DNA from 2 places in the Shinella sp. R2-11 genome. Region 2 is predicted to be linked to the other one. Evidence: predicted binding sites of a transcription regulator. Region 2 holds the regulator's gene; the other holds the start of a gene.

Region 1 (15,465 bases), 130 kb from region 2:
GGAAGAGGTGTGCGATGGGAAGGTTGACCTATCGGCTTCATCAGGAACCTTGCTGAAGGAACCTGCTAGAGAAGTCCTTCCGGGAAAACAGCCGCCCCACCCAATGACGTCATCCTCGGGCCTGACCCGAGGGATCCATGCGTCACCGTTAGCCTTGAGGTTCGGGGCAAGCCCAAGCATGACGAAGGAGGGGTGAAGGGTTTCTGTCAGAATGGCGGCCGGAAGAACCGGCCGCCTCTTTGTCAGTCGACCAGCGCCACGGCGATTTCCGCCGCAAGCCGCGCATTGTTTTCCACCAGCGCGATGTTCGTCTTCAGGCTGCGGCCGTCCGTCAGGTGGAAGAGGTTGTCGAGCAGGTACGGCGTCACGGCCTTGCCGGCGATCTCGTCGCGTTCGGCATTGTCGATCGCGCGGGCGATGTAGATTTCCATTTCGTCGCGCGGGATCTCGTCGGCCGCCGGAACGGGATTGGCGATCAGCATGCCGCCGTCGATGCCGAGCTGGTCGCGCACCTTCTGGAAGTTGGCGATGGCTGCCGGGCTGTTCAGCGTCAGCGGGCTCTTGAGGCCCGAATCGCGTGACCAGAAGGCCGGGAAGGTCGGGCTGTCATAGGTCACGACCGGCACGCCGCGGGTTTCCAGAACCTCCAGCGTCTTCGGAATGTCGAGGATCGCCTTGGCGCCGGCGCAGACGACGATGACGCCGGTGCGGCCCAGTTCCTCGAGATCGGCGGAAATGTCGAAGGTCTCTTCCGCGCCGCGGTGGACGCCGCCGATGCCGCCGGTGGCGAAGACCTTGATGCCGGCGCGGGCCGCGCCGATCATGGTGGCGGCGACGGTGGTGGCGCCGGTGCGGCGCTCGGCGATCGCGAAGGCGATGTCGGCGCGCGAGACCTTCAGGGCGCCCTTGGTCTGCGAGAGCGCTTCGAGCTCGGCGTCTTCGAGGCCGACATGCAGCACGCCGTCGATGACGGCGATGGTGGCGGGCACTGCGCCCTGTTCACGGATGATGCGCTCGACGCTGCGGGCCATGTCGAGATTGCCCGGATAGGGCATGCCGTGCGTGATGATCGTCGATTCGAGGGCGACGATGGGCGCGCTGCGTTCCTTCGCGGCAGCCACTTCGGCCGAATAGCGCATGGGCAGGAGAGGAGAGACGGGTCTGGTCATGCTGTTTCCTTGAGAGTCCTGGGAGGAATCTTGCTCTGGATTTCGAGCAAAAAAGTCTCATGACAGGATTTCAGCCTCCGGCACAAGAGAAAGTGCGTCCGAAAGGGCGGCTTGCGACATTTCTTCGGCCACAGCCAGGGGTGATCGAACGGTGATCGCCGCTGCCGCAACGCCGTGGCGTAGCGCCTCGCCGACCGTCGCGCCGCCCGTCCAGGCGTTGAGGAAACCGGAGGCGAGCGAATCGCCGGCACCGGTCACGTCGCCCAGAGCCGGGATGTCCGGCGGGATGACGAGCGCCGCGCCCGTTTCATCGAAGGCGACCACACCCCTGCCGCCGCGGGTCACGACGCCGGCGGAAAGCCCGGCGGCGTTGAGCGCCTTCGGCCAGTCGGCGGGGTCTTTCGGCGTCTCGCCCGTCAGCGTGCGGGCTTCCGCCTCATTCATGAAGAGGAAGGCGAGGGCGGAAAGGCTGTCCTGGAACCGCACCACCTTGGCCGGGGAAATGGCGATGCCGGCGACTGGAACGCCCGCCGCCTTCGCCGCCTCGGCCATGGCGGCCAGCGTCTCGCCCGGCAGGTTGGCATCGGTGAGGATGAGTGCAGCCGTGCCGATCGCCTCGCGCATCGCGCGCTGCTGCAGGCGGCGCGGCGAGAACAGCCGGTAGAGCTCCATGTCGGCAAGCGCGATGACGAGGTTTCCGTCGCGCTCGATGATGGCGGTATAGCTGGGCGTCGCGCGGTCGAGGAAGATGAAGGGCGTATCCTCCACACCGGCGGCGACCGCGGCGGCGGCAACGATATCGCCGTCGGAATCCCCGCCGCGCGGCGAAACGAGCCGCACCTTGTGGCCGAGCCGGGAAAGATTGCGCGCCGCATTGAAGGCGCCGCCGCCCGCTTCCACGAACCATGCGCCCGGATTGCTCGCGCCAGGCGCCGTCTCGCCGGCGATGCGTCCGCGCCTGTCCACATGGGCGCCGCCCATCACCAGTATCGTCCTGTCCGTCATGGTCTTCCTTCGCATCCCGCCGATTCGGCTATGGCAGCCTCGCCAGGCGGTGAGTCTTCTTTTGTTCCTGCAAGGCGCTCATCCACCTGAAATGAAAATAGAACACGGTCAAGATTTCCAAAATTATTCAATGGGATGAATATATCTTGCGAAACGAGAACAAAGAGTGTACATAGCTTTCATCGGCGGCTTCGTTGCCTGTCTTGCTTCAATAACCTAAAGGTGGACCAAATGGCACAGAACACTTTGCGGCTCGTAGAGGATAAAACAGTGGATAAAAGCAAGGCACTCGAAGCGGCTCTCTCTCAGATCGAGCGCTCCTTCGGCAAGGGCTCCATCATGAAGCTCGGCGGAAAGGACAGCGTCATCGAGGTCGAGACCGTTTCGACGGGCTCCCTCAGCCTCGACGTCGCGCTCGGCATTGGCGGCCTGCCGAAGGGGCGCATCATCGAGATCTACGGTCCGGAAAGCTCGGGCAAGACGACGCTGGCGCTGCAGACCATCGCGGAAGCACAGAAGAAGGGCGGCATCTGCGCCTTCGTCGACGCCGAACACGCGCTCGATCCGGTCTATGCCCGCAAGCTCGGCGTGGACCTCGAAAACCTGCTGATCTCGCAGCCCGATACCGGCGAACAGGCGCTTGAGATCACCGACACGCTGGTGCGCTCCGGCGCCATCGACGTGCTGGTCGTCGACTCGGTCGCCGCGCTCACGCCGCGCGCCGAAATCGAGGGCGAGATGGGGGAAAGCCTGCCGGGCCTCCAGGCACGTCTCATGAGCCAGGCGCTGCGCAAGCTGACGGCCTCGATCTCCAAGTCCAACACGATGGTCATCTTCATCAACCAGATCCGCATGAAGATCGGCGTCGTCTACGGTTCGCCGGAAGTGACGACGGGCGGCAACGCGCTGAAGTTCTACGCTTCCGTCCGCCTCGACATCCGCCGCATCGGCGCGGTCAAGGAGCGCGACGAGGTCATCGGCAACCAGACCCGCGTCAAGGTCGTCAAGAACAAGATGGCCCCGCCCTTCAAGCAGGTCGAGTTCGACATCATGTATGGCGAGGGCGTCTCCAAGACGGGCGAGCTCATCGACCTCGGCGTCAAGGCCGGCATCGTCGAGAAGTCGGGCGCCTGGTTCTCCTACAACAGCCAGCGTCTCGGCCAGGGCCGCGAGAACGCCAAGACGTTCCTGCGCGACAATCCGGATCTCGCCCGAGAGATCGAGATGACGCTGCGCCAGAATGCCGGCCTGATCGCCGACCGCTTCCTGGAAAACGGCGGCCCGGACCCGAACGACGGCGATGACGGCGAGCCCTGATCGCCCCGGCGCCGCGTGCGCCTGCGCATGACGCGGATCGGTCTGCGATTGCGCCCCATGCGGAACGATAATCCGGAAACCGGCCTCTTCTTCGTGAAAGGCCGGTTTTTTGGTGTCTGGACAGGGAAGGGTGCGGGCGATAAAAGCCATCAATTCTCGCGCGCGCCCGCGGTTTACGGCCTTTCCCGGGAAAGGCGGCCGGCGTGTGCAGTTTCGACGGAACTGGCGGATGGAGAGCCTCGCAAGGGGCTTCCGGCGGGCACTCCGGCCGGCGGGGCGGTTTCGCGTCTGCCGAATATGACATTGGGTGGATGATGCGCAGCCTGCGGGGCAGGCGGCGCCAAGATGAAGGACGCGACATGAGCGGCGTGAATGAGATCCGGTCGACTTTCCTCGACTATTTCCGCAGGGAAGGCCACGAGGTCGTCTCGTCGAGCCCGCTCGTGCCGCGCAACGACCCGACCCTGATGTTCACCAATGCCGGCATGGTGCAGTTCAAGAACGTCTTCACCGGCTTGGAGTCGCGTCCCTATTCCACGGCGGTCACCGCGCAGAAATGCGTGCGCGCCGGCGGCAAGCACAACGACCTCGACAATGTCGGCTATACCGCGCGCCACCACACCTTCTTCGAGATGCTCGGCAACTTCTCCTTCGGCGACTACTTCAAGGAGCGCGCCATCGAGCTTGCCTGGAACCTGATCACCAAGGAATTCGGCATCGACAAGAGCCGGCTGCTCGTCACCGTCTACCATACGGACGACCAGGCCTTCGACCTCTGGAAGAAGATCGCCGGCTTTTCCGACGACCGCATCATCCGCATCCCGACCAGCGACAATTTCTGGGCGATGGGCGATACCGGCCCATGCGGCCCCTGTTCGGAGATCTTCTACGATCATGGCGATCATATCTGGGGCGGCCCGCCCGGTTCGCCGGAAGAGGACGGCGACCGCTTCATCGAGATCTGGAACCTCGTCTTCATGCAGTTCGAGCAGATCACGAAGGAAGAGCGCCTCGACCTGCCGCGTCCGTCCATCGACACCGGCATGGGCCTGGAGCGCATCGCCGCGCTGCTGCAGGGCAAGCATGACAACTACGATATCGACCTCTTCCGCGCGCTGATCGACGCCTCCGTCGAGGCGACCGGCGTTCCGGCGGAAGGCGAGGCCCGCGCCAGCCACCGTGTCATCGCCGACCACCTGCGCTCCTCCGCCTTCCTGATCGCCGACGGCGTCCTGCCGGCCAAGGACGGCCGCGGCTATGTGCTGCGCCGCATCATGCGCCGCGCCATGCGTCACGCGCAGCTTCTCGGCGCGAAAGAGCCGCTGATGTGGAAGCTGCTGCCGACGCTGGTCAGCGAGATGGGCCGCGCCTATCCGGAGTTGCAGCGCGCCGAAGCGCTGATCTCCGAGACACTGAAGCTGGAGGAAACCCGTTTCCGCACCACGCTGGAGCGCGGCCTGAACCTCCTCTCCGACGCCACCAACACGCTGCACAAGGGCGACATGCTGGACGGCGAGACCGCCTTCAAGCTTTATGACACCTATGGCTTCCCGCTCGATCTGACGCAGGACGCGTTGCGCGCTCGCGAGATCGGTGTCGATCTTTCCGGCTTCACGGACGCCATGGAGCGCCAGAAGGCAGAGGCCCGCTCGCATTGGGCCGGTTCGGGCGACAAGGCGACGGAAACGATCTGGTTCGAGCTGAAGGAAAAGTTCGGTGCGAGCGAATTCCTCGGCTATGACACCGAGACCGCCGAGGGCGTCGTCCAGGCGATCGTGCGTGACGGCAAGGCGGTCGAAACCGCCAATGCCGGCGAGCAGGTACAGCTCGTCATCAACCAGACGCCGTTCTACGGCGAATCCGGTGGCCAGATGGGCGATACCGGCACGATCTCCGCCGACAACGCCAAGCTCACCGTTTCGGATACGCAGAAGAAGGGCGAAGGCCTCTTCGTGCATGTCGCGACCGTCGCCGAAGGCGCGCTCAAGGTCGGCGATGCGGTTGCCCTGACCGTCGACCATGCCCGCCGCTCGCGCCTTCGCGCCAACCATTCGGCAACGCATCTCCTGCACGAGGCGCTGCGCGAAGTGCTCGGCACCCATGTCGCCCAGAAGGGCTCGCTGGTCGCGCCCGAGCGCCTGCGCTTCGACGTCTCGCATCCCAAGCCCATGACGGCCGAGGAACTGCGCGTCATCGAGGACATGGCGAACGAGATCATCGTGCAGAATTCGCCGGTCACCACCCGCCTGATGACGGTGGACGACGCGATCGCCGAGGGCGCCATGGCGCTCTTCGGCGAGAAATACGGCGATGAGGTCCGTGTCGTCTCCATGGGCACAGGCATCCGCGGCGCCAAGGCCAACCGGCCCTATTCGGTCGAGCTGTGCGGCGGCACGCATGTCTCCTCCACGGGCGAGATCGGCCTCGTGCGCATCCTTTCCGACAGCGCCGTCGGCTCGGGCGTGCGCCGTCTCGAAGCGCTGACCGGGGAATCTGCCCGCGCCTATCTCGCCGAGCAGGACGAGCGCGTGAAGGCGCTCGCCAACGCGCTCAAGGCCCAGCCGGGCGAGGTTCTCTCCCGTGTCGAGGCGCTGGTCGACGAACGCCGCAAGCTGGAGCGCGAATTGACGGAAGCCAAGAAGAAGCTGGCGCTCTCCGGCGGCTCTGCCGGCGGCGACGACGGCATGCGCGAGGTTGCCGGCGTGAAATATCTCGGCAAGGTGGTCACCGGCGTCGAGCCGAAGGACCTCAAGAGCCTCGCGGACGAAGGCAAGAAGAGCCTCGGCTCGGGCGTCGTCACCTTCGTCGGCGTCTCGCCCGACGGCAAGGCGAGCGCCGTGGTCGCCGTGACGGAAGACCTCACCGGCCGCTTCAGCGCCGTCGATCTCGTCCGCCGCGCCTCCGAGGCGCTCGGCGGCAAGGGCGGCGGCGGCCGTCCGGACATGGCGCAGGCCGGCGGGCCGGATGGTTCGAGGGCCGGCGATGCGGTCGAGGCCGTCGCTGCGGCGCTGGCCGGCTAAACGTTCCTTTTTACTCCACAATCCATCGAACGGCGGGCCTTGGCCCGCCGTTTCGTTTGCGAAGTCTTCAAGGTTTGCACCTAGCATTCCGGCGTGTGGAGTGCCCATATTGATTGAAGACGTTATCAGCATCTCGACCTTGATGATCTGTACCTTCCTGTCGACCATGGTCGTCGGGATTTTCATGCTGCAGGTCTGGCTTACCGACCGGCGCCATGCGGCGGCCGGCTACTGGTGCATGTCCATGTGGGTGGGTTCGGCCTGCACGCTGCTCTTCGCGTTGCGGCCCATCGGCCTTCCGGTCCTGACCGTCGGCCTCGGCAATGCGTTCGCCGCTTTCGGCTACGCGTTCATGTGGGCCGGTTTCCGGGTCTTCGACCGCCGGTCCGCCAGTCTTCTGGTCGTGCTGGCCGGGCCGCTGCTCTGGACCGCAGCCTATCTCGGTTTCGATGCGGTGGCGAGCAATGTCAACAACCGCATCATCCTGTCCTCGATCATCATCGCCGGCTATTCGGGCGCCATCGGTATCGATATCTGGCGCGGCCGCAGGACCGAGCGGCTGCCGACCCGCTCCATCGCTGCGCTTTTCTTCGTGACGCATGGCCTGATCTATTTCCTGCGCGTGCCGCTGGCGATCTTCTTCCCGGCGCCGCTCGCCGACGGAACGGCGCATTCGGCCTGGTTCGCCATCTTCTCGCTGGAGCTCTTCGCCCATACGATCCTGGCGGCCGTCGCCATGCTGGTGCTGATCAAGGAGCGCGGCGAGGCGATCTATCGCCAGGCCTCGCGCACCGACGCGCTGACCGGTATCGCCAATCGCGGCTCGTTCCTGGAGGATGTGCGGCTGCATCTTTCCGGCAAGGGCGAGGGCACGCTGATGATCTTCGACCTCGACCGGTTCAAGGCGATCAACGATACCTATGGCCATGTCGCGGGCGATGCGGTGCTGAAGCGCTTTTCCGCCCGGGTTTCCTCCTGGCTGGACGAGGGCATGCTGTTCTGCCGGTTCGGCGGCGAGGAATTCGCGCTTTTCGCGCCTGGGCAGGGCGCCGAACGGGTAGAACCCTTCGCCGAAGCGCTCCGCCGCGAGATCGCCGCCATGTCGGTGACCTGCGAGGGGCGCGAGATCGGCGTTTCGGTCAGCATCGGCCTTGCCGATGTGGCGGCCTTCGGCGCGGATTTCGACCGCCTGCATTCGGCGGCCGACAGCGCGCTCTATGCTGCCAAGGAAGCGGGGCGCAACCGGGTGATGCTCGCCCGGCCCGGCGGAAACCTTACCGCGCTTGCCGAGCGCATGCGGATTTCCCCTGAGCAGAGTGGTATTTCCATAGCCGGCTAATTTTCCGCCGGCCTGCCGGCGATTTCCGCCAGGGCGGCATTGGCTGTCGCGGTATAGGTGACGCGCGGGGCGTGCAGTTCATGGGCCTCCAGCAGCCGCCGCATGTCCGGTTTCAGCCCCGCGATGAAGACGCGGACGCCCGCGCGGTCGGCCTTGCGCACCAGCCCTTCGATGACGCTGGCGGCGGTGGAATCGAGCAGCGGAACGTCGGTGCAGTCGAGCACGAAATTGCGCCGCTGGTCGGCGATGCGGTCGAGCACGGAGCCGACGCTGGCGGCCGCGCCGAAGAAGAACACGCCGCTGATGCGATAGACGACCGTATCCGGGTCGTCCGCCACGACCGGCCGCTCGGGCAGGCCGCTGTCCTCGCCGGCCTCCTCGATGGCGCGCACGAGGCGCGGCACGGTTTCCTCCCGGATATCCACCGCCTTGCCCATGCGGTCGATGAAGAGCACGGCGCCGAGCAGGAAGCCGACGACGATGCCTTCGGTGAGATCGCGGAAGACGACGAGGAGGAAGGTCACGACGAGCACCGCCGCATCGCCGCGCGACGAGCGGAAGAGTGCGCCGATGGCCGGGCGTTCGATCATGTTGAAGGAGACGACCGCGAGCACGCCGGCAAGGGCGGCGAGCGGAATGTAGCTGGCGAGCGGCGCGGCGAGGAGCATGAAGATGAGCAGGAAGAGGGCATGCAGCATGCCGGAGACCGGGCTGGTGGCGCCGGAGCGGACATTCGTCGCCGTGCGGGCGATGGTGCCGGTCACGCAGATGCCGCCGAAGAGCGCCGAGCCGACATTGGCGAAGCCCTGCGCGACGAGCTCCATGCTGGAGCGATGCCGCCGGCCCGTCATGCCGTCGGCGACGACGGCGGAGAGCAGCGATTCGATCGCACCGAGCAGGGCGAAGGCGACCGCATCGGGCAGCACGGCGACGACGAGGTCGGGCGAGAAGGAGGGCAGAGCCGGAACAGGCAGGCTGCGCGGGATGCCGCCGAAGCGGGTGCCGATGGTATCCGCCGGCAGGGCGAGGAGCGCGGTCGCGGCCGAGGCGACGGCGACCGCGATGAGAAGGTTCGGCCAGGAGGGGCGGAAGCGGCGCAGAAGCAGGATGACCGCGATGGTGAGCCCCGCAACACCGAAGGCGGCGAGGTTGAAGGTGGGCCGCGCGGCCCAGAGGGCGGCGAGCTTCTCGATGAACGGTCCCGGTTCGCGGCCTTCGAGCTTCAGCCCCAGCAGCTCGCCGATCTGGCTGGAGAAGATGATGATGGCGATGCCGGCCGTGAAGCCGACCGTCACCGGATAGGGGATGAACTTGATGTATTTGCCGAGCCGGAGATAGCCGGCGATGGCCAGAATGATGCCGGAGAGGAAGGTGGCGAGCAGCAGGCCCTCGACCCCGTGCCGGGCGGCGGTTGCCGAGACCAGCACGATGAAGGCGCCCGCCGGCCCGCCCACCTGGAAGCGGCTGCCGCCGAGCGCGGAGACGAGGAAGCCGCCGACGATGGCGGTGTAGAGGCCGCGGTCGGGCGTGACGCCCGAGGCGATGGCGATCGCCATGGAAAGCGGCAGGGCGACGATCGCCACGGTGAGGCCGGCAAGCGCATCGGCGCGCAGACGCGCGGGGCTGTAGCCCTCCGCGAAAACGCTGGCGAGCTTCGGCATCAATGTATCGGTCATGGGAGCCTCGAAAGGCCGGTGGATTGGGGGAAAGGGGCCGGCGAGGGCATCTCACGCCGAGTCGCCCGATTTTGCAATAACGGAAGGCAAGGCTATGCGAAAATTGCAAGGCAAGACAGAAGCGCAGGATTTGTGAAATTGCTTCGTGCTTGGTTCAATGCGTTCCGGCGAGAGGAAACAGCATGAGCGAGAACGAGATCTGGGCGGCCTATGAAAAACGCCTGCTGCGGGTTTCGGCCTATATCCACGAACATCTGGACGAGGATCTTGACCTCGACCGGCTTTCCGAGATCGCCTGCCTTTCCGCCCATCACTGGCACCGCGTCTACCGGGCCGTGCACAACGAGACGCTGGCGGCGACCGTGCGCCGGCTGCGTCTCCATCGTGCGGCGGGCGATCTGGTGCGCAGCGAGCGCTCCGTCCGGGACATCGCCGTGCGATGGGGCTATCCCAACCTGCAATCCTTCACGCGCACCTTCGCGGCCGCCTATGGCATGCCGCCGGCGCGCTACCGCAGGGAGGGTTCCCATCGCGCCTATGCCCCCGAAAGCGACGAGGAGTCTTCGCGCATGTTCGACGTCACCATCCGCACCCTTGCCGGGCAGCCGCTGCTCGCCGTTCCCCATGCCGGATCCTATATGGGTATCGGCAAGGCCTTCGAGGCGCTTTACGGCACGCTCTTTTCCCGCAACCTCTTCCGGCCGGACATGCGCATGATCGGCGTCTTCCTCGACGATCCCGATCTGGTGGCGGAAGAAAAGCTGCGCTCCTTCGCCTGCGTTACCGCTGACGAGAATATCCCCGTCGAGCCGCCCCTGACGCGGCGCGTCCTGGCGGGCGGGGACTATGCCGTACTGCGCCATCAGGGGCCCTATGCGAATATGGGCGCGGCCTATCGGTGGCTCTACGGCACATGGCTGCCCGGCTCCGGCCGCTCGATCCGCGACGAGGTGATGTTCGAGCTATATCTCAACAATCCCCGCGAGGTGCCGCCGAACGAGTTGCTGACGGAAATCTGCCTGCCGCTACAGCCGGTTGCCGTCTAGTTGAGACATGCTCGGGTCGTTCCCAAAGCGGCCCGACCGTCAATCGACAGTCAGCAGCAGCGCCCTGTGGTCGGAAACCTCCGGTGTTTCCACCACGGTGAAATCCGAGACAGGCACGGCCGCATTCACCAGCATGTAGTCCGCATGGCGGCCGGGCTTGGTGTAGTGCGACGTGCGCGTGTCGGTGAAGCCGCGCGTGGTGACGAGATCGGTGAGGCCGAGGCGCGAGAGGGTCTGGAAGGTGCGGCTTTCGGGAAGCACGTTGAAATCGCCGCAGAGGATAAGGCCTTCTTCCCGCCGATGAAGGCGCTGGATGAGGGCCGTGAGGGCTTCGGCCTGCGCAGCGCGGCTCGCCGTGTCGCCCTTGCCGTCGATCTCGCGAAGCCCGTGAAACTGCACGACGGAAAGCGGGCGGTCCGCCTTGTAGTCGTAGAGCCGGAAGGCATGGGCGTTGCGGGCGCGGGGATGGGCGCCGAAGCCGTGCGGAGAGAAGGCGCCGTGCACGAAATCGAGTGCCTGGCCGATGACGGCGATGTCCTGCCGGATGAAGGTGGCGAGGCCGAATTCCTGGTGGCAGGGGCGGTCGCCATCCATCAGCCCGCCGCGGGCGGTCGGGGCGAAGAAGCCGTCGTGACCGGGCAGGACGGCGGCGATCTCGCGGTAGAGATTGGCGCGCTGCTGAAGCTCCATAGCGCCGTCGCGATAGGTCAGCCATTCGGAACGGGCGGCGACGGCGCGCGGCACCTCCTGCAGGCAATAGATATCGGCGTCGACGGCGGCGAGATAGTCGAGGAGCGGCGCATGCAGCATCCCGCCCCAGACATTCAGCGACAGGATCCTCATGCGCGCCGCTCCTTCCCGGCAAGTGGTCAGCCGGTCTGGGACAGGTCGCCCATGCGGTTCCAGGCGTCGAGGCCGGCGATCTTGTAGGCTTCGGCGAGCGTCGGATAGTTGAAGGTGTTCTCGACGAAATATTCGACGGTGCCCTTCAGGTTCAAGACGGCCTGGCCGATATGGACGAGCTCGGTGGCGTTCTCGCCGACGATATGCACGCCGAGCAGGCGGCGGGTCTTCAGCGAGAAGATCATCTTCAGCAGGCCGGAATCGAGGCCCATGATGTGGCCGCGCGAGGTCTCGCGGAAGCGCGCCATGCCGCATTCATAGGGAATGCCGCGCTCCTTCACCTCTTCCTCGGTGAGGCCGCAGGTGGAGATTTCCGGCACGGCATAGATGCCGTAGGGGAAATATTTCGGCGGCTCCTTGGCGATCGCTCCAACAGCGACGCGGGCGGCGATGCGGCCCTGTTCCATCGAGGTCGAGGCAAGGCTCGGGAAGCCGACGACGTCGCCGGCGGCGTAGATATGCGGTACCTCGGTCTGGAAGGTTTCCGGGTTCACGCTGAGGCGGCCGCGCGAATCGGCCGTGAGGCCGGCGGCGGCAAGGTTCAGGCTGTCCGTCGCCCCGACGCGGCCGGCGGCATAGAGCACCATGTCGCAAGTGACGTGGCGGCCGTTGTCCAGCGTGATCTCGCACTTGCCGTTGGCAAGCTTCTCCACCTTGTCGGCCTTCTGGCCGAGGATGAGCTTCATGTTGCGGTCGCGAAGCTGGTAGATGAAGTCCTCGACGATTTCCCGGTCGATGAAGTCGAGGATTGTCGGCTTCGGATCGATCACCGTCACCTGCGTGTCGAGCGCGGAGAAGATCGTCGCATATTCGATGCCGATGACGCCCGCGCCGATGACGGCCATCGAGCGCGGCAGTTCCTTGATGTCGAGCAGCTCGTCGCTGTCGAGCACGCTCTCGCTGTCGAAGGGGATGTTGTCGGGGCGGTAGGGCTTGGTGCCGACGGCGAGCATGATGCTCTTGCCGCTGACATGCATGGTCTCGCCGTCGTCCTTGACGATCTCCATGGTCTCGGGCGTCAGGAACTTCGCCTTGCCGCGGATATGCTGCACGCGGTTGCGGGCGAACTGGTGCTCAAGCACCTCCACCTCGTGGTCGAGCGTGATGAGCAGGCGGCGGCGCAGGTCGTCGGCGCTGATTTCCTGCTTCACGCGGTAGGCGCGGCCGTAGAAGCCGCGCTCGCGCCAGCCGGAAAGGTTGAGCGCCGTTTCGCGCAGCGTCTTCGACGGGATCGTGCCGGTATGCACCGACACGCCGCCGACGCGCTTGCCCTGCTCGATGACGAGCACCTTGCGTCCGAGCTTTGCTGCCTGGATGGCGCCGCGGCGGCCTGCGGGGCCGCTGCCCACGACGACGAGATCATATTCCTGCATGTGTGATTGTCCCAGTCTTCTGCGGCGGAGAATCGTATTGCGTTGCAGCAATTTTCTCCGCCGAGCAATTTCCGTCAACCGAATGTGGCATCAAACCGTTTCAAACGGATGAAGGCGCGCTCCCCGGTTTCCCGTATCGCGCCCCGAAGCCGCTTCGGAACTACATGAGCCGCAGCCCCTTGAGGCTGGCGTGGCCGTCCTTGCCGATGATGATGTGGTCATGCACCGTGATGCCGAGCGGCCGGGCCGTCTCCACGATGGTCTTCGTCATGTCGATATCCGCCCGTGACGGGGTCGGATCACCGGAAGGATGGTTGTGCACCAGGATAATGGCCGTCGCCGAAAGTTCCAGGGCGCGGCGCACCACTTCGCGCGGATAGACCGGCGTATGGTCGACCGTGCCGTGGCCCTGCACCTCGTCGGCGATCAGCGTGTTGCGCTTGTCGAGGAAGAGGATGCGGAACTGTTCGCGCGGCTCGTGCGCCATGGCGGCGTGGCAATACTGGATGACCGCGGACCAGGAGGCGAGCACCGTCTTGTTGCGAATCTCGCTCTTCAGCGTGCGCTGGGCGACGGCGGAGACGAGCTTGAGGTCCAGCGCCACCGCCTCGCCGATGCCCTTGACCTCCTGCAGCAGCGCGGGCGTTGCGCCGAAGACGCCGGACAGCGTGCCGAAGCGGTCGAGCAGGGCCTTGGCCACCGGCTTGGTATCGCGGCGGGGGATCAGGCGAAAGAGCAGCAGCTCCAGGATCTCGTAATCGGCGAGCGCCGTGTCGCCATTGTCGCGGAAGCGGGTGCGCAGGCGTTCGCGGTGACCGTGATAGTGCTTGTCTTCCACGGCGGCGGGGATCGGCTTGGCGGGCGCGGCGCGGGCAGGGCGCTCGTAGAAGTGCCCACGCTCGTCGCCGGGACCGAAAAGATCGTCGACGCCCGCCGGATCGTCCGCCGTGAAGATGGAGGGCGAAATGTCCGTGCGGCCGCGCGATCCCGTCATGGGCGGCCTATGCGGGAAGGCCGGGGCGGTCGAGGCCGCCGGGCGACAGCGTGAAGATCTCGCAGCCGTCGGCCGTCACGCCGACCGTGTGCTCGTACTGCGCCGAGAGGGAGCGGTCGCGCGTGACCGCCGTCCAGCCGTCGGACAGCACCTTCACATGCGGGCGGCCGAGATTGATCATCGGCTCGATGGTGAAGATCATGCCTTCCTTCATTTCCGGGCCTTCATTGGCGCGGCCGTAATGCAGGATGTTCGGGGCGTCGTGGAAGAGCCTGCCGACGCCGTGGCCGCAGAAGTCGCGCACGACGGAGCAGCGCTCGGCTTCCGCATAGGCCTGGATCGCCTCGCCGATGGCGCCGGTGCGCGCGCCCGGCCGGACGGCGGCGATGCCGCGCATCAGGCATTCATGGGTGACTTCGAGCAGCCGTTCGGCGGCGCGCTTGATCTCGCCGACCGGATACATGCGGCTCGAATCGCCGTGCCAGCCGTCGAGGATGTAGGTGACGTCGATATTGACGATGTCGCCCTCGCGCAGCGGCTTGTCGTTCGGGATGCCGTGGCAGACGACGTGGTTGATCGAGGTGCAGGTGGACCTTGTATAGCCGCGGTAGTTGAGCGTCGCGGGCAGGGCGCCGTGATCCATGCCGAATTCGAAGACGAAGCGATCGATGACGTCGGTGGCGACACCCGGCTTGACCAGCGGATAGAGCTCGTCGAGGCAGCGGGCCGTGAGCTGGCAGGCCTTGCGCATGCCGGCAAAGGCGTCCGCATCGTAGAGGCGGATCACGCCCGTGTTCTTCAGCGGCGCGGAGGTCGCGTCGATATAGGTCACCATGGTCGAACTTTCACTCGTCTTTGTCGTACCGTCATAAAACAGCGATACCGGGTTCGTCCATGGCGATCGATGCCACAGGCCGGATTTGCCCGGGTGTAACGGCACATTTGACCGCATAGGCCTCGACGCCGCGCGAAAGCGCGCGGCGGAAGCCGCCGGCATAGATGGGGTCGAGGTCGGCGCAGATGCGGAAGAGATCGCAGTCCTCGCGCTGGATGAGATAGAGCATGACGGCGCGGAAGCCGGCCTCGGCCATGTCGCCCAGCTCTTCGAGATGCTTTGCGCCGCGCGCCGTCACCGTATCGGGAAACTCGGCAAGGCCGGGCGTACGGCGGAAATGCACGTTCTTCACCTCGACATAGGCCGGCGGGCGGGCATCGCCGGAAAGCAGGATGTCGATTCGGGAATTGCGGCCGTATTTCCTTTCCCGCTCCAGCACCGGATAGCTGCCGAGATCGGCGACGAGGCCGGCAAGGATGGCTTCCTCCGCCAGCCGATTCGGCAGGCCCGTATTGATGCCGACGACGGTGTCGTCCGCTTCCACCAGTTCGAGGCGGTGGCGGTGCTTGCGCGTCGGGCTGTCGCTTTCCGACATCCAGATGCGCGAGCCGGGCGCGGTCAGCCCGCGCATCGAGCCGGTATTGGGGCAGGAGCCGGTGATCGCCATCCCGTCGTCGAGGATGGCGTCGAAGAGGAAGCGCTTGTAGCGCTGCACGAGCGTGCCGGAAACGAGCGGCGGATCGAACTTCATGGGATGTACTTCACAGGACGTCAGGCACGCACGCGCA
Region 2 (15,465 bases):
AGCTGCTCGATCGGGTAGCCGCGGTGCAGCAGCACGCCTTCGTCACCGTCGATATAGGTGATCTTCGATTCGCAGGATGCCGTGGAGGTGAAACCGGGGTCGTAGGTGAAGGTACCGGTATTCTTGTACAGCGTGCCGATGTCGATCACATCGGGGCCGATCGTACCGGACCGGGTGGGCAATTCGACTGACTTGCCACCGACCGATACATCCGCGCTTGTTCCTGTCATAACGATCCTCCGTTGTTTCCGATGGTGGCACGAGGCCTGTGCCGACCCATGAACATGCTCGTTTTGCTAGCCCATTCCACCGCCTCTGCCAAGCACGACGAAAGGTAAATTGTGCATTGCGGAAACAGGCTTTCCGGCAACGCAATATCTACCCTTTCCATGAAGTTGCAAGCAACTTTTGAGGGTGCTTTTCGGATTATGGAGGGAGCATCCTTTCTGTCTGGCTTAGCATTTTGCAAGCCTACTGCCGATTGAAGATTTCCCTGTTCGATTGCATGATGGGCGAGGGGAAGCGGGGCCGATGCCATGGCCGAGGGGAAAGTCGCGGAACGGAAGGAGACGCCGGAGGTCTATGCCTTTCGGTTGGCCGTCGACGACGGCGCCTTGCCGGGTCCGGCGGCGGAAAGGCCACGCCTTCGTCTGCGGCTTGCTTCCTTCTTCCGAAAGATGCGCCGGCTTCTGGCGGAACTGGGCGGCGAGCGGGCCGTCACGGAAGCCTTCGCTGCCGAGCGGGCCTATGGGCACTTCTTCCTCTTCGTTCCCGTCTTTCTCGGAATAGGGGCGGCGCTCTGGTATGTTGCTGCAACCGATCCGCCGCTGCATGCCATGGTCCTTTCGGCCTGCGTCACGATCTGGCCCGCCTGGCGGCTGCGGCATCGGGAGGATTGGGCGGCGCTTGCCGCCGCGGCCGCCTTCCTCATCCCCACGGGCATGCTCTTCGCGGCCATCGAAAGCGCCCGGCTCGACACGGTCATGCTGGATGCGCCGGTGACGACGGATGTCGTCGGCCGGGTGCTGTCGCGCGAGAGCGACGAGCGCGGCGCGATCCGCTATCGCATCGCGGTCGAAGCCACCCGCGATCCGGCGTTGAAGCGCGCGCCCGGCGTCGTGACCATGCTGGCGCGGATGAAGCATGCACCGGTCCCGATCGGCAGCGGCATCGAGGGGCGGGGGCGGATCAGTCCGCCGTCGGGGCCGGCGCTTGTCGGCCTCAACGATTTCGCTTTCGATGCCTATTTTGCCGGCAACGGCGCCGTCGGCTATTTCTATCGCGCGCCGGTCGCCTTGGCGGGCGGCGAGGCCGGATGGGACGTCAGGATCCTGCAGGAGATCGCGATCTGGCGGGACAACCTCACCGAGCATATTCGGGGCCGTATCGGCGGCGATGCGGGGGCGATCGCCGCGGCGCTGGTGACGGCCGAGCAGCGGGCGATCAGCCCGGATACGGTGGAGGCGCTGCGGCAGGCCGGGCTTGCCCATGTGCTCGCCATTTCCGGCCTCAACATGGTGCTCGCCGCCGGCACCTTCCTCGTCGGCGCGCGCATGGCGATGGCGCTCGTTCCGGGCTTTGCCGAGCGCTATCCGGCAAAGAAGATCGCCGCCGTCGGGGCGCTTGTCATGGTGACGCTCTATATCCTCGTCTCGGGCGGCGCCATCTCGGCGGTACGCTCGTGGATCATGATCTGCGTGATGCTCATCGCCGTGCTTTTCGGCCGCTCGGCGATCAGCCTGCGCAATGTGGCGATCTCGGCGATCCTCATCCTGGCGGTGACGCCCTCGGCCGTCACCAATCCGGGTTTCCAGATGTCCTATGCGGCAACGCTCGGCCTCGTGGCGGGCTATGCGGCCTGGCGCGAGCGGCCGGTCCGGCGTGAGAGCCGGGGAGGGCCGTTCCAGCTCTTCGGTGGTTCGGTCGGGCGTTTCCTCGGCGGACTGCTTCTCTCCTCGATGATCGGCAGCCTTTCCACGCTGATCTATTCCATCGGCCATTTCCATCGCATTCCCGCCTACGGGCTCGCCGGAAACCTGCTCGCCATGCCGGTGATCAGCGCCATCGTCATGCCGTTCGGCATGATGGCGGTGCTGCTCATGCCCTTCGGGCTCGACGCCATTCCCTTCGCCATCATGGGCAAGGGCATAGACTGGATGATCGCGCTGTCGAAATGGGTGGCCGGCTGGGAAGGGGAGATCGTCATCGGCCGCATCCCGCCGCTCGCCTTCCTGCTGATCGGCGTCGGCGGCGGCCTGCTCTGCATCCTGCGCACGCGGCTGCGCCATGCCGGAACGGCGCTCGTCCTCGTCGGGATCGGCGTTGCCTGCTGGCCGGAGGGACGCCCGCACCCGGAGGTGCTGGTATCGGAGGACGGCCGCCTCGTCGCCTTCCTCAGCGAGGGCAAGGTGGCAGCAAACCGCACGCGCCCGCCAGGCTTCATCTACGACCAGTGGCGAAGGGCACTCCGGCTCGGTGAGCTCGTGAAACCGGACATGCGGACGACCGCTGGCCTGACGATCGAACAGGTGAAAGAAGAACCGGCCGATACGTCACCGCAAAGGCGCCCGCGCCGGAAGGCCGACCGCGGGAAGGCGGAGGCCGCCTTGATCGCGGCGCTGGAGATGGCCGAACGGAAAAACGGCTTCGTCTGCGAAAGGAAAGCCTTCTGCGCCGCCGTCTCGCCGAGCGGCTGGCGGATCGTTACACTGGAGGACACCGCCTTCCTGGGGCTTGCCTGCGACGGGGCCGACCTCGTCGTCGTGCCCTTCGCCCTCCGGCTCGATGCCTGCCGCTCTGGTGCAAGGCTCGTCACCGCGCGGCACCTGAGGAGGACCGGCGCCCTCGAAATCCGGCCGGCGGCGGATTTAGGCTCCGAGGCGCTCGGCGATGCGGAGTTCGCGGGAGCCGTCGAAACGCTCGACCGCCCCTGGTCCCGGCACCGCACCTACGACTGGCGCACCGACCGTTTCGAAACGGACGCGCCGCTCAGTGATAGCGGCGAATAAGGCCGACCAGCTTGCCCTGGACCTTGACGCGGTCGGGGCCGAAGATGCGGGTCTCGTAGGCGGGATTGGCGGCTTCGAGCGCGATGGAGGCGCCCTTGCGGCGGAAGCGTTTCAGCGTCGCCTCCTCGTCGTCGACCAGCGCCACGATGATCTCGCCCGGATTGGCGCTGGTGGTGCTGCGGATGATGACCGTGTCGCCGTCCAGAATGCCGGCCTCGATCATCGAATCGCCCTTGACCTCCAGCGCATAGTGATCGCCGTTGCCGATCATCTCGGCCGGGACGGTGACGTCATGCGTGTTGTTCTGGATGGCGGAGATCGGTACGCCGGCGGCGATGCGGCCCATGACGGGCACCGAGACGGAAGAGGCCATCTCGGCCTGCGGCGCGGTGCGCTGTGGCGGGGCGGCGGCCGGCGCGGGCTGCTTGCCGCGGCTGCCTTCGATGACGGCGGGGGAAAAGCCGCGCCGGGGCTGGAGGCTGGGCGAATAGGCTTCCGGCAGCTTGATGACCTCGAGCGCCCGGGCCCGGTTCGGCAGCCGGCGGATGAAGCCGCGTTCCTCGAGCGCCGTGATAAGGCGATGGATGCCGGACTTGGAGGCAAGGTCCAGCGCATCCTTCATCTCGTCGAAGGACGGCGGAATGCCCGATTCCTTCATACGCTCATGGATGAACAGCAGGAGTTCCTGTTGTTTGCGCGTCAGCATGGCATCCCCATCGAGAATCGTGAAACAAATCCAGAACAGACACTATCTGTTCCATATGTGTTCCGCAAGGGGCCGCTGAAACAATAATGCCGCTCAGGCTGCGGGCTCGCGCAGGAGGAGGACGTCGCAGGGGGTGCCGGCGTTAGCGGCGGGCGCGTGCGGCGCGCGGATCAGCAGCCCTTCGGATTCGGCGAAGATCTTCATCATCGAGGAATCCTGCTTGTCAAAGGGTGTGACGAGGAGCTCGCCGGCCGGGCCGCGGGCGATGCGGGCGCGGACATAGTCCTGCCGATGGTCGTTCTCGCGGAGCGGCACGGCGGCGATCGCCTCGTGCCGGCGGCTCTTCGGCAGCAGGTGGGCGAGGCGGCGGACCAGCGGCTCCAGGAAGAGCAGCGAGCAGACCATGCTGGAGACGGGATTGCCGGGCAGGCCGACGAACTGAACCGGGCCGAGCCGGCCGACCATCAGCGGCTTTCCGGGCCGCATGGCGATGCGCCAGAAATCGAGCTCCATGCCGGCCTCGCCGAGCACCGGCTGGACGAGGTCGAAATCGCCGACGGAGGCGCCGCCCAGCGTCACCAGCACGTCGATGTCGAGCGACAGGGCATTGCGCACCGCTTCGAGGATAGCCTGCTTGTCGTCGCCGACAATGCCGAGATCGACGATCTCCGCGCCGGCCTCGCGGGCGATAGCCGAGACGCCGTAGGTGTTGGAGGCGATGATCTGGCTTGCGCCGGGGGATGCGCCGGGCGGCACGAGCTCGTCGCCGGTCGCCAGGACCGCGACGCGCGGGCGGGCATAGACGGCCAGCGCCGCATGGTTCATCGCGGCGGCGACGGTCAGGCGGCCGGGATCGAGCACGTCGCCGGCGTGCAGCACGATATCGCCTTCGAAGAAATCCTGGCCCCGCGGGCGGATATGGCGGCCCTTCGGCGTGAGGAAGGTGGTGCGGATGCGGCCGTCTTCCAGCCGTTCCGCGTCTTCCTGCAGGAGAACCGTGTCAGCGAAAGCGGGCAAGGGGGCGCCGGTGAAGATGCGCACGGCCTCGCCCGGACCTGCCGTTCCCTCGAAGGCATGGCCGGCGGCGGAGGTGCCGGCGATCTTGAGGACGGAACCGAGTTCGGCGATGTCCTCATGGCGGACGGCATAGCCGTCCATGGCGGAATTGTCGAAAGGCGGCTGGGTGAGGCGGGCGGCGACGTCCTCGGCGAGCACACGGCCCGCGGCCTCGTGGAGGCGCACCGTCTCCGTCCGTTGCACGGGCCTTGCCGCGGAAAGCAGGCGGCCGAGGGCATCGGAAACGGGCAGGAGGGACATCATGCGTCTCCGCGCTTGTAGTCGCCGGAGCGGCCGCCGGATTTTTCGCGCAGGCGCACGCCGCCGATCTCCATCTCCCGGTCGGCGGCCTTGGCCATGTCGTAGATGGTGAGGCAGGCGACGCTGACGGCCGTCAGCGCCTCCATCTCGACGCCGGTGCGGCCGGTGAGCTTCGCCATTGCCTCGATGCGCAGGCCCGGAAGCGTGCGGTCCTCGCGAATGTCCACGGCGACCTTTGTCAGCATCAGCGGGTGGCAGAGGGGAATGAGGTTCGACGTCTGCTTGGCGGCCATGATGCCGGCAAGACGCGCCGTGCCGATCACGTCGCCCTTCTTCGCGTCACCCTTGAGGATGAGGTCGAGCGTCGCCGGGGCCATGCGCACGAAGCCTTCGGCGACGGCGACGCGCACCGTCTCGGCCTTGTCGCCGACATCCACCATGTTGGCCTCGCCGGAAGCGTCGATATGGGTGAGTGTCCGGCCGTCCCCGGCCATCATTCGGCCGCCAGCATGCCGGCCTTGCCGGTGAGGAGCGCGCGCGTGGCGGCGGTCACGTCGTCCTTGCGCATCAGGCTTTCGCCGACGAGGAAGGTGGAGATGCCGACCTTGCCGAGGCGCTCGCAGTCGGCATGGGTGAAGATGCCGCTTTCGCCGACGAGCAGCCGGTCTTCCGGCACCATGCCGGCGAGCTTTTCCGAAACGGCGAGATCCACCTCGAAGGTGCGCAGGTTCCGGTTGTTGACGCCGACGAGCTTGGATTTCAGCTTGAGCGCGCGCTCCATCTCCGCTTCGTCATGCACCTCGATCAGCACGTCCATGCCGAGCGAGAAGGCGGCGTCCTCCAGCATCTTCGCGGCATCGTCGCTGAGCGAGGCCATGATGATGAGGATGCAGTCCGCGCCCCAGGCGCGCGCTTCCAGCACCTGGTAGCTGTCGAACATGAAATCCTTGCGCAGAGCGGGCAGGGCGCAGGCCTGACGGGCGGCCGTCAGGAATTCCGGGGCGCCCTCAAAGCTCGGCGTGTCGGTGAGCACGGAAAGACAAGCCGCGCCGCCGGCCTCATAGGCCCTGGCGAGCGCCGGCGGATCGAAATCCGGCCGGATGAGGCCCTTGGAGGGGCTTGCCTTCTTGATCTCGGCGATGAGGCCGAAGCGGCCTTCGGCCTTCCGGTCCCTGAGGCTTGCGAAGAAGCCGCGCGGCGGCTCCTGGTCGCGGATGCGGGCGCGAAGCTCGGCAGGGGCGACGCGCGCCTTGGCGGCGGCGATCTCCTCCAGCTTGTAGGCTTCGATCTTCTTGAGGATGTCGGTCATGGCCAATCCTACTCCGCCTGTCCCTCGTTGGAAACCGTAACGAGACGTTCCAGCGCGGCGCTGGCGCGGCCGCTTTCCAGCGATTGCGTGGCGAGCTTCATGCCCTCCGCCAGCGTCTCCGCCTTGCCGGCAATGACCAGCGAAGCGGCGGCATTGGCGAGCGAGATGTCCCGGTAGGGCATGTGCGCGCCGCCCAGCACCGAGAGGAGGGCGGCGGCATTGTGCATGCCGTCGCCGCCGCGAAGGTCGTCGAGCTTGACCTGCGAAAGGCGGAAATCGGCGGGCGTCAGCTCGAAGGTGCGGATCTTGCCGTTTTCGAGGGCGGCGACCTGCGTGGTGCCGGTCGTGGTGATCTCGTCGAGGCCCTCGCCATGCACGACCCAGATGCTTTCCGAGCCGAGATCGCGCATCACCTCGGCGATCGGCACCAGCCATTGCGGCGAGAAGACGCCGAGGAGCTGGCGCTTGACGCCGCCCGGATTGGAGAGCGGGCCGAGCAGGTTGAAGATGGTGCGCGTACCAAGCTCGACGCGCGAGGGGCCGACATGCTTCATCGCGGGATGATGGAGCTGGGCGAACATGAAGCCGAGGCCGGCATCGTGCACGCAGCGGGCGATCTCGGCCGGGCCGATATCGAGCTTCACGCCGAGGCAGGAGAGGGCGTCCGCGGTGCCCGACTTGGAGCTGAGAGCCCGGTTGCCGTGCTTGGCGACGGGAACGCCGGCGCCCGCGACGATGATCGCCGCCAGCGTCGAGATATTGTAGGTGCCCGCGCCGTCGCCGCCCGTGCCGACGATGTCGATGGCATCCGCCGGCACGTCGACCGGCAGCATGCGGGCGCGCATGGAGCCGACGGCGCCGTAGATCTCGTCCACGGTCTCGCCGCGCACGCGCAGCGCCATTAGGAAGCCGCCGATCTGCGAGGGCGTGGCGGCGCCCGACATGATGATCTCGAAGGCGCCGCGCGCCTCCTCGCGATCGAGCGTGGCGCCGGTGGCGACCTTGGCGATATAGGGTTTCAGATCGGACATGCGGTGCCTTTCTGCCTTATCGCGCGATGCTCTGCTCGGCGAGCGTGCGGTTGATGGAGACGCCGTAGGCCGATTGCAGCGAGCTGACCATCTGGTCGAGGATGTCGTCGCCGCTGGTGCGGGCGACGGCGACGATCTGCTGCTCGTCGTTCGAGAGCGCGTCGGTCGCGGCGTCCGCGTTCACCTCGGTGACCTTCAGCAGGATCTGGCCCTCGCCGTCGACGCCGGGCGCGGCGGCGACCTGGCCGAGCGGACCGGCAAAGGCGGCGGCGACGGCCGCCGGGCTCAGCACCGGATCCTGCGCGCCGCGATGAAGGCCTACCTTGTTTTCGACGACCATGCCGAGCTCTGCGGCGATGGCGGCAAGATCGCCGCCCTTGCGCACGCGCTCGGCCAGTTCCTCGGCCTTCTTGGCGAGGGTCTGGCGCTGCTGCTCGGCCGTCCAGTCGGCGACGACGCGCTCACGTACCTCGTCGAGCGTGCGGTCGCGTTCCGGGATCACGTCGAGCACCTCGAACCAAGCATAGCCTTCGCGGCCGACATTGATCGGCTGGGTCTCCATGCCGACATCCGTCTTGAAGACCTCGCCGAGCAGGGCGGATTCTTCCGGCAGTCCGGCGATCTCGTCGCCCTTCTGGTCGTTGCCCTGGGCGTCGGCGGCCTCGATGGTCACGGCCTTCAGGTTGTTCTTGGCGGCGGCTTCCTCGAGGGTGAGGCCATCCGCGCGGCTGTCCTCGAGGCGGTCGTGGACGGCGAGGATGCCGTCGGCGGCTTCCGAAAGGGCAAGCTCGCCGCGCAGCTCTTCCTTGACGTCCTCGAAGGTCTTCATCGTTTCCGGGCGGATATTGGTCACGCGCAGGATGATGGGGCCGAAGGTGCCGTCGATGACCGGCGTCGTGCCGCCGTTCTCGGGCACGGCGAAGGCGGGGTCGGCCAGCTTCTGGTCCGGCATGTTCTCCTTGGTGAAATCGCCGAGCAGGACGTCGGCGGCGGTCTTGCCTTCTTCGGCAACGAGCGCGTCGAAGGTCGTGCCGGAGGCGAGCTTGACGGCGGCGGCATCGGCGCTGGCGCGATCCTTGAAGGTCAGCTGCTCGACGGTGCGCGTGGCGGGCGTGCGGTATTTCTCCTTGACGCGCTCGTATTCGGCCTTCAGCGCGTCCTCGGTGATGGTGGAGGCATCCGCGATGTCCTTCGGCTCCAGCGCGACATAGACGAACTTGCGGTATTCCGGCGCGCGGTACTTCGCCTTGTTCTGCTCGAACCAGGGGGCGAGCACGTCGTCGCCGGGCGCCTTCACGGGGTCGATATTGGCGTTGCTGAGCAAGAGGTAGTCGATGGTGCGTGCTTCGTTGCGGTACTGGCGCAGCGCATTGGTCAGCACGTCGGGCGCCTTGTAGCCGTCGGAAACGGCTTCCACGACCTGGGTGCGGATGGCGACCTGGCTGCGGTTGCTGATATAGTCGTTCTCGCGCAGGCCCGCATTGCGCAGGATGGCGGAGAAGGCGGTGCGGTCGAACTGGCCGTTGACGCCGCGGAAGGCCGGGTCGTCGGCGATCAGGCGGGCGAGGCGGCCTTCGGAAAGGCCGAGGTTCATGTCGCGCGAAAGCTGGTCGAGCGAGGCACCCGCGACGAGCTCGGCGAAGACCTGGTTCTCGACGCCGAAGGCACGGGCCTGCTCGGCGTTCAGCCGCATGCCGAAGCGCTGCGACATGGTGGCGACCTGGCGCTCGTAGGCGAGGCGGAAGTCGGTGGGCGAGACCTTGACGTCGCCGACGGTGACGACGGCGTTCGAACCGCCGGTGACGACCGTGTTCGAAACACCCCAAATCGCGAACGAACCGACCAGAACGATCATCAGGGCTTTTGCCACCCAGGTCTGGGCGGCGTGTCTCAGCGTTTCGAGCATCGTCTCAATTTCCTCATAGCGGCGGCCATGCGGCCGGAGATCGTCTCTTAACGGAAAGTTTGCGGGAATTGAAGTCCGCGGAACATGCGGAATGACGGGGTGCAATGGCGGGCAAAATGCGCGATGCCGCAAATCGGTCAGACCTCGCCGATTTTGTTTGCCGGCAAATCAAAATTTTCTGAAATTATTGGCATATTCCGGCTGAATTCCCCTGTCATAATTTGAGAATTCGTGGTCGGATGCGAGATCGCTGCAGTGAGTCAGCGCGCTGGCCCATGCAGGAAGGAGAGCAGACGTGGAATCCACGATCGTCATGATCAACCTTTTCGGCGCGGTCGCGCTGCTGCTTTTCGGCCTCGCACTGGTCAAGGACGGCATGACGCGGGCCTTCGGCGTCAAGTTGCGATCCGGGCTGGCGCTCGGCACGCGCGGGCCGTTCCGCTCCTTCTTCGCCGGTTTCGTCGCCACCGTCGCGCTGCAGAGCTCGACCGCGACGGCGCTGATGATCGCCTCCTTCGTGGAAAAGAACCTCGTGCGGGCCCGCATGGCGCAGATCGTGCTGCTCGGCGCCAATATCGGCACCGCCGTCACCGCCTGGCTGGTGGCGACCGGCATCGAATCGATCTCGCCGCTGATCATCCTCGTCGGCGTCGTGTTCTACAAATCGTCCGGCTCCTCGGCGCGGCAGGGTCTCGGCTCGGCCCTCGTCGGCATCGGCCTGATGCTGCTTTCGCTGCATCTCCTCAGCCTCGCGACGGAGCCGATGCGCCAGTCGCCGGCGCTTGCCGCCTTCCTGACGCTGCTGGGCGATGCATGGCCCGCCGCGCTCGCCTTCTCCACCGTGCTCGCCATCATCTCCTCGTCCAGCCTCGCGGTGGTCGTGCTCATCCTGTCGCTGGCGGCGATGGGCATCCTGTCGCCGGCGCTGACGGTGATCCTCGTCCTCGGCGCCAATCTCGGCGGCGCCGTGCCGCCGGTCATCGCGACGCTCAAGGCGGCTGCCTCCGCGCGGCGCGTGACGCTCGGCAACCTCCTCGTGCGCGGCATCGGCTGCCTTATCGTGCTGCCCTTCGCCGGGCAGGTCGCCGATCTCCTGGCGGCGCTGCCGCTTCCGGCGACCAAGCTGCCGGTCGATGTGCACCTTGCCTTCAATATCGTCGTCGCGCTCGTGTTCTGGCCGCTCTCCGGTCCGCTGTCGCGCCTCATGGAAAAGCTGGTGCCGGAGGAGAAGCCGGAAGACACCGGGCCGAAATATCTCGACGATTCGGCGCTCTCGACCCCGGTCGTCGCGCTGTCCGGCGCAACGCGCGAGGTGCTGCGCGTCGGCGATCTCATCGAGGCCATGCTCATCCGCACCATGCGCGCCTTCAACGAGAACAACCTTTCGCCGCTGAAGGACATCGGCGAGCTGGAGCACCAGGTCGACGCGTTGCAGCAGGAGGTGAAGATCTATCTCTCCCGGCTCGGCCGGCAGGGCGTCAGCGGCGAGAGCGCGGCGCGCTCGATCATCATCATCGACTATGCCATCAATCTCGAACATGTCGGCGACATCATTGAGAAGGGATTGCAGGAGCAGGTGCGCAAGAAGATCGTCAACGGGCTGAAATTCTCCGAGGACGGCTACAAGGAGCTCGCCAACCTCTTCAACCTGACCATCGAGAACCTGCGCATCGCCCAGACGATCTTCGTCACGCGCGACACGGGCCTTGCCCGCCAGCTCATGGAAGTGAAGGTCGATGTGCGGCGCATGGAGAAGCAGTCGTCCGAGCGCCACCTCGAACGGCTGCGCGACGGCCGGCTCGACAGCCTCCAGACGAGCTCGCTGCATCTCGACATGCTGCGCGACTTGAAGCGCGTCAACGCGCATCTCGTCTCCGTCGCCTATCCGATCCTCGACGAGAGCGGCCAGCTCACGGAAAGCCGCCTGCGCAGCAGCGCGAACTGAGGCGCGGAGGAATCCCTTTGTCTCCCGCCGCGCTTTTTTGCTAGAGCAATTCCAGCAAAAGTGCGAAGCGGTTTTGCGTCCGGAATTGCGTTAAAATAAAGAGTTAGAGCGTTTTCGCGATTTGGAGAAAAGCGGAAATGCTCTAAGGAACGGCGTCGAATACGGGTGAACGAGGGATTCCCATGACCGCAGACCGGACGAAGCGCAACTGCCTGGCCGTCATCCTGGCCGCCGGCGAAAGCACGCGGATGAAGTCCGCGCAGTCCAAGGTGCTGCATCCGGTCGCCGGCCGGCCGATGATCGCGCATGTCGTCGACGCGCTGGCCAAGGCCGGCATTGCCGATATCGCGCTGGTGCTCGGGCGCGATGCGGAAAAGGTCGAGATCGCCGCCCGGAACGAGGCGGTCAGCAGCACCGTCCATATCCAGACCGAACGGCTCGGCACCGCCCATGCCGTGCTCGCGGCGCGCGAGGCGATCGCCAGGGGCTACGACGACGTGCTCGTCGTCTTCGGCGATACGCCGCTCATCACCGAAGCGCCGCTGATCGCCGCGCGGGACGGGCTTGCCAATGGCGCGGATGTGGTGGTGATCGGCTTCGAGACGGCCGGTCCGACGGGCTACGGCCGGCTGATCGTCGAGAACGGTGAGCTTCTGGCCATCCGCGAGCACAAGGATGCGAGCGAGGCCGAACGCGCCATCACCTATTGCAACGGCGGCCTGATGGCCATCGACGGGCGCAAGGCGCTCGACCTGATCGGCCGGATCGGCAACAGCAATGCCAAGGGCGAATACTATCTCACCGACATCGTCGAGGTGGTGCGCGCGGCCGGCGGCCGGGCAATCGCCGTGGAAGCGCCCGAGGAGGAACTGACCGGCTGCAACACGCGCGCCGAGCTGGCGGTGATCGAACGGCTCTGGCAGCAGCGCCGCCGCCACGAGATGATGCTCGACGGCGTGTCGATGATCGCGCCGGAAACGGTGTTCCTCGCCTATGACACGAAGATCGGCCGCGACGTGACCATCGAGCCGAACGTGGTCTTCGGGCCGGGCGTGAGCGTCGAGAGCGGTGCTCTCATCCATTCCTTCTCGCATATCGAGGGCGCGCATGTCTCGGCCGGCGCCGAGGTCGGCCCCTATGCGCGCCTGCGGCCGGGCGCCAATCTCGGCGAGGGCGCGAAGGTCGGCAATTTCTGCGAGGTGAAGAAGGCGGAGATCGGGGCGGGCGCCAAGGTCAACCATCTCACCTATATCGGCGATGCCTTCATCGGCGCGCGCACGAATATCGGCGCCGGCACCATCACCTGCAATTACGACGGCATCAACAAGCATGTGACGCGCATCGGCACGGATGCCTTCATCGGCTCCAATTCGGCGCTCGTCGCCCCGGTCTCCATCGGCAACGGGGCCTATGTCGCCTCCGGCAGCGTGGTCATCGCGGACGTGCCGGACGATGCCGTCGCCTTCGGCCGGGCGCGGCAGGAAAACAAGGAGGGCAGGGCCGTCCTCATCCGCGAGCGCAACAAGGCGCTCAAGGATGCGAAAAAGAAGGCGGCGACGTAATTCGCCGATTGGGCGCGCCCACGTTAACGATTGCAATCGAAAGTGAGCGCGGCCGTGTTGCGCCGCAGGAAAAAAACTCTACGAAAAGAACGCAATGAAATGCGTCGGATAGAGATTGGAGCGCGCAATGTGCGGAATTGTCGGTATCGTCGGAAACCAGCCTGTCGCCGGTCGGCTTGTCGATGCCCTGAAGCGCCTCGAATACCGGGGCTATGATTCCGCGGGCGTCGCCACCATCGTCGACGGCAGGCTCGCCCGCCGCCGCGCCGAGGGCAAGCTGTTCAACCTCGAAAAGCGCCTTTCGGAAGAGCCGCTGGACGGCACCATCGGCATCGCCCATACGCGCTGGGCGACGCACGGCGCACCGACGGAAGGCAATGCCCATCCGCATTTCGTCGATGGAGTCGCCGTCGTGCACAACGGCATCATCGAGAATTTCTCCGAAATCAAGGACGAACTGATCGCCGGCGGCGCGACCTTCACCACGCAGACGGATACCGAAGTCGTCGCGCAGCTTGTCGCGAAGTTCCGCCGCGAGGGGCTGGGCCGCCGCGAGGCGATGCATGCCATGCTGCGGCGCGTCACCGGGGCCTATGCCCTCGCGGTGATCTTCGAGGACGACCCGTCGACCATCATGGCCGCGCGCAGCGGCCCGCCGCTTGCCATCGGCCATGGCCGGGGCGAGATGTTCCTCGGCTCCGACGCCATCGCGCTCGCGCCCTTCACCAGCGAGATCAGCTATCTCGTCGACGGCGACTGGGCGGTGATCGGCCGCGACGGCGCCTTCATCTTCGATATCGACGGCAACCGCGTCGAGCGGCCGAAGCAGATCTCGTCCGCCGCCGCCTATCTCATCGACAAGGGCAACCACCGGCATTTCATGGAAAAGGAGATCCATGAGCAGCCGGAGGCGATCTCCCATGCGCTCAGCCACTATGTCGATTTCCTCGCGCATACGGTGCGCCCGGTCGCCGGCGGCATCGACTTCGCCAAGGTGCCGAGCCTTGCCATTTCGGCCTGCGGCACGGCCTATCTCGCCGGCCTCGTCGGCAAGTACTGGTTCGAGCGCTATGCGCGCCTGCCGGTCGAGATCGACGTCGCCTCCGAGTTCCGCTACCGTGAGATTCCGCTGAACCCGGCCTCCGCCGCGCTCTTCATCTCTCAGTCCGGCGAGACGGCCGATACACTCGCCTCGCTGCGCTACTGCAAGGAGCATGGCCTGAAGATCGGCGCGGTGGTCAATGCGAAGGAATCGACCATCGCCCGCGAATCGGACGCCGTCTTCCCGATCCTCGCCGGCCCCGAGATCGGCGTCGCCTCCACCAAGGCATTCACCTGCCAGCTCGCCGTCCTTGCGGCGCTTGCCATCGGCGCGGGCCGGGCGCGCGGCACGATCAGTGAAGCCGAGGAGAAGGAGCTGGTGCGCCACCTCGCCGAGATGCCGCGCATCATGGCGAGCGTGCTCAACACCATCCAGCCGGCCATCGAGCAGCTTTCGCGCGACCTCTCCAAGTGCAAGGACGTGCTCTATCTCGGCCGCGGCACCAGCTATCCGCTCGCCATGGAAGGCGCGCTGAAGCTCAAGGAGATCTCCTATATCCACGCCGAGGGCTATGCCGCCGGCGAGCTGAAGCACGGACCCATCGCGCTGATCGACGAGAACATGCCGGTCATCGTCATCGCCCCGCACGACCGCTTCTTCGAGAAGACCGTCTCGAACATGCAGGAAGTGGCGGCCCGCGGCGGCCGGATCGTCTTCATCACCGACGAGAAGGGCGCGGCCGCCTCCAGGCTGCCGACCATGGCGACCATCGTGCTGCCCGATGTCAACGAGATCATCTCGCCGATGATCTATTCGCTGCCGATCCAGCTTCTCGCCTACCACACCGCCGTCTTCATGGGCACGGACGTCGACCAGCCGCGCAACCTCGCCAAGTCGGTCACCGTCGAATGATCGTCCGGCCGGAGCGCGAGGACGATATCGACGCCATCCGCGCGCTGACGGAAAGGGCTTTCAGGACCGCGCCCCATGCCGACGGCACGGAGCACCTGATCATAGACCGCCTGCGCGCGGCCGGCGCCCTGACGCTTTCGCTGGTGGCCGAGGAGGGCGGGGCTATCGTCGGCCATGTCGCATTTTCCCCGGTTTCGGTGTCCGACGGCAGCGCGGGCTGGTACGGGCTCGGGCCGATCTCGGTCGATCCGTCCCGGCAGGGCGGGGGGATAGGCGGCGGGCTGGTGCGCGAGGGGCTTGCGCGTCTGGAAGCGCTCGGTGCGGCGGGCTGCGTGCTGCTCGGCGATCCTGCCTATTACGGCCGTTTCGGCTTTGCGGCTGATCCAAAGTTGACGCTCGACGGGGTGCCGCCCGAGTATTTCATGCGTGTGGCGTTTTCTCCGGTTTACGGCGAGGGAACCGTTTCCTATCATCCGGGTTTCTACGGCTGAGCGCCCTCCCACGCCCGCCCTACGCTGGACATCAGATGACCGACCTCGTTCCGAGACAGTCGCTCGCCATGCGGCTGCGCAACAATTTCCTGACCGGCCTCGTCATCTGCGCGCCGATCGCCATCACCATCTGGCTGACCTGGACCTTCATCCGCTGGGCCGATAGCTGGGTGAAGCCCTATATTCCGGCGCGCTACAACCCGGAAAGCTACCTGCAATTCGCCATTCCCGGATTC

Evidence for each region. The regulator LexA, encoded in region 2, represses DNA repair genes until DNA is damaged. The targets are predictions, from matches to a motif close to TGTTCNNNNTGTGTTCNG.
Region 1: a site for LexA is predicted at 2,330-2,347, ahead of recA (recombinase RecA). Genes of this name have one in related genera too.

What each region holds. Positions count from the first base shown of each region.
Region 1 is NZ_JBVAPC010000002.1:430,924-446,388, reverse strand. It holds gene ACZ1A1_RS06870 (pseudouridine-5'-phosphate glycosidase) at 243-1,169, opposite strand; gene ACZ1A1_RS06865 (carbohydrate kinase family protein) at 1,227-2,174, opposite strand; gene recA (recombinase RecA) at 2,406-3,491, shown strand; gene alaS (alanine--tRNA ligase) at 3,851-6,511, shown strand; gene ACZ1A1_RS06850 (GGDEF domain-containing protein) at 6,621-7,850, shown strand; gene ACZ1A1_RS06845 (SulP family inorganic anion transporter) at 7,847-9,526, opposite strand; gene ACZ1A1_RS06840 (AraC family transcriptional regulator) at 9,709-10,572, shown strand; gene ACZ1A1_RS06835 (endonuclease/exonuclease/phosphatase family protein) at 10,612-11,415, opposite strand; gene sthA (Si-specific NAD(P)(+) transhydrogenase) at 11,442-12,848, opposite strand; gene radC (RadC family protein) at 13,009-13,842, opposite strand; gene map (type I methionyl aminopeptidase) at 13,850-14,677, opposite strand; gene sfsA (DNA/RNA nuclease SfsA) at 14,709-15,428, opposite strand; gene ACZ1A1_RS06810 (PHA/PHB synthase family protein) at 15,449-15,465, opposite strand, start outside.
Region 2 is NZ_JBVAPC010000002.1:296,989-312,453, forward strand. It holds gene gltA (citrate synthase) at 1-230, opposite strand, end outside; gene ACZ1A1_RS06165 (ComEC/Rec2 family competence protein) at 537-3,008, shown strand; gene lexA (transcriptional repressor LexA) at 2,989-3,714, opposite strand; gene ACZ1A1_RS06175 (molybdopterin molybdotransferase MoeA) at 3,808-5,031, opposite strand; gene moaC (cyclic pyranopterin monophosphate synthase MoaC) at 5,031-5,525, opposite strand; gene trpC (indole-3-glycerol phosphate synthase TrpC) at 5,525-6,340, opposite strand; gene trpD (anthranilate phosphoribosyltransferase) at 6,349-7,371, opposite strand; gene ACZ1A1_RS06195 (peptidylprolyl isomerase) at 7,388-9,277, opposite strand; gene ACZ1A1_RS06200 (Na/Pi cotransporter family protein) at 9,573-11,222, shown strand; gene glmU (bifunctional UDP-N-acetylglucosamine diphosphorylase/glucosamine-1-phosphate N-acetyltransferase GlmU) at 11,405-12,784, shown strand; gene glmS (glutamine--fructose-6-phosphate transaminase (isomerizing)) at 12,912-14,738, shown strand; gene ACZ1A1_RS06215 (GNAT family N-acetyltransferase) at 14,735-15,229, shown strand; gene ACZ1A1_RS06220 (DUF502 domain-containing protein) at 15,265-15,465, shown strand, end outside.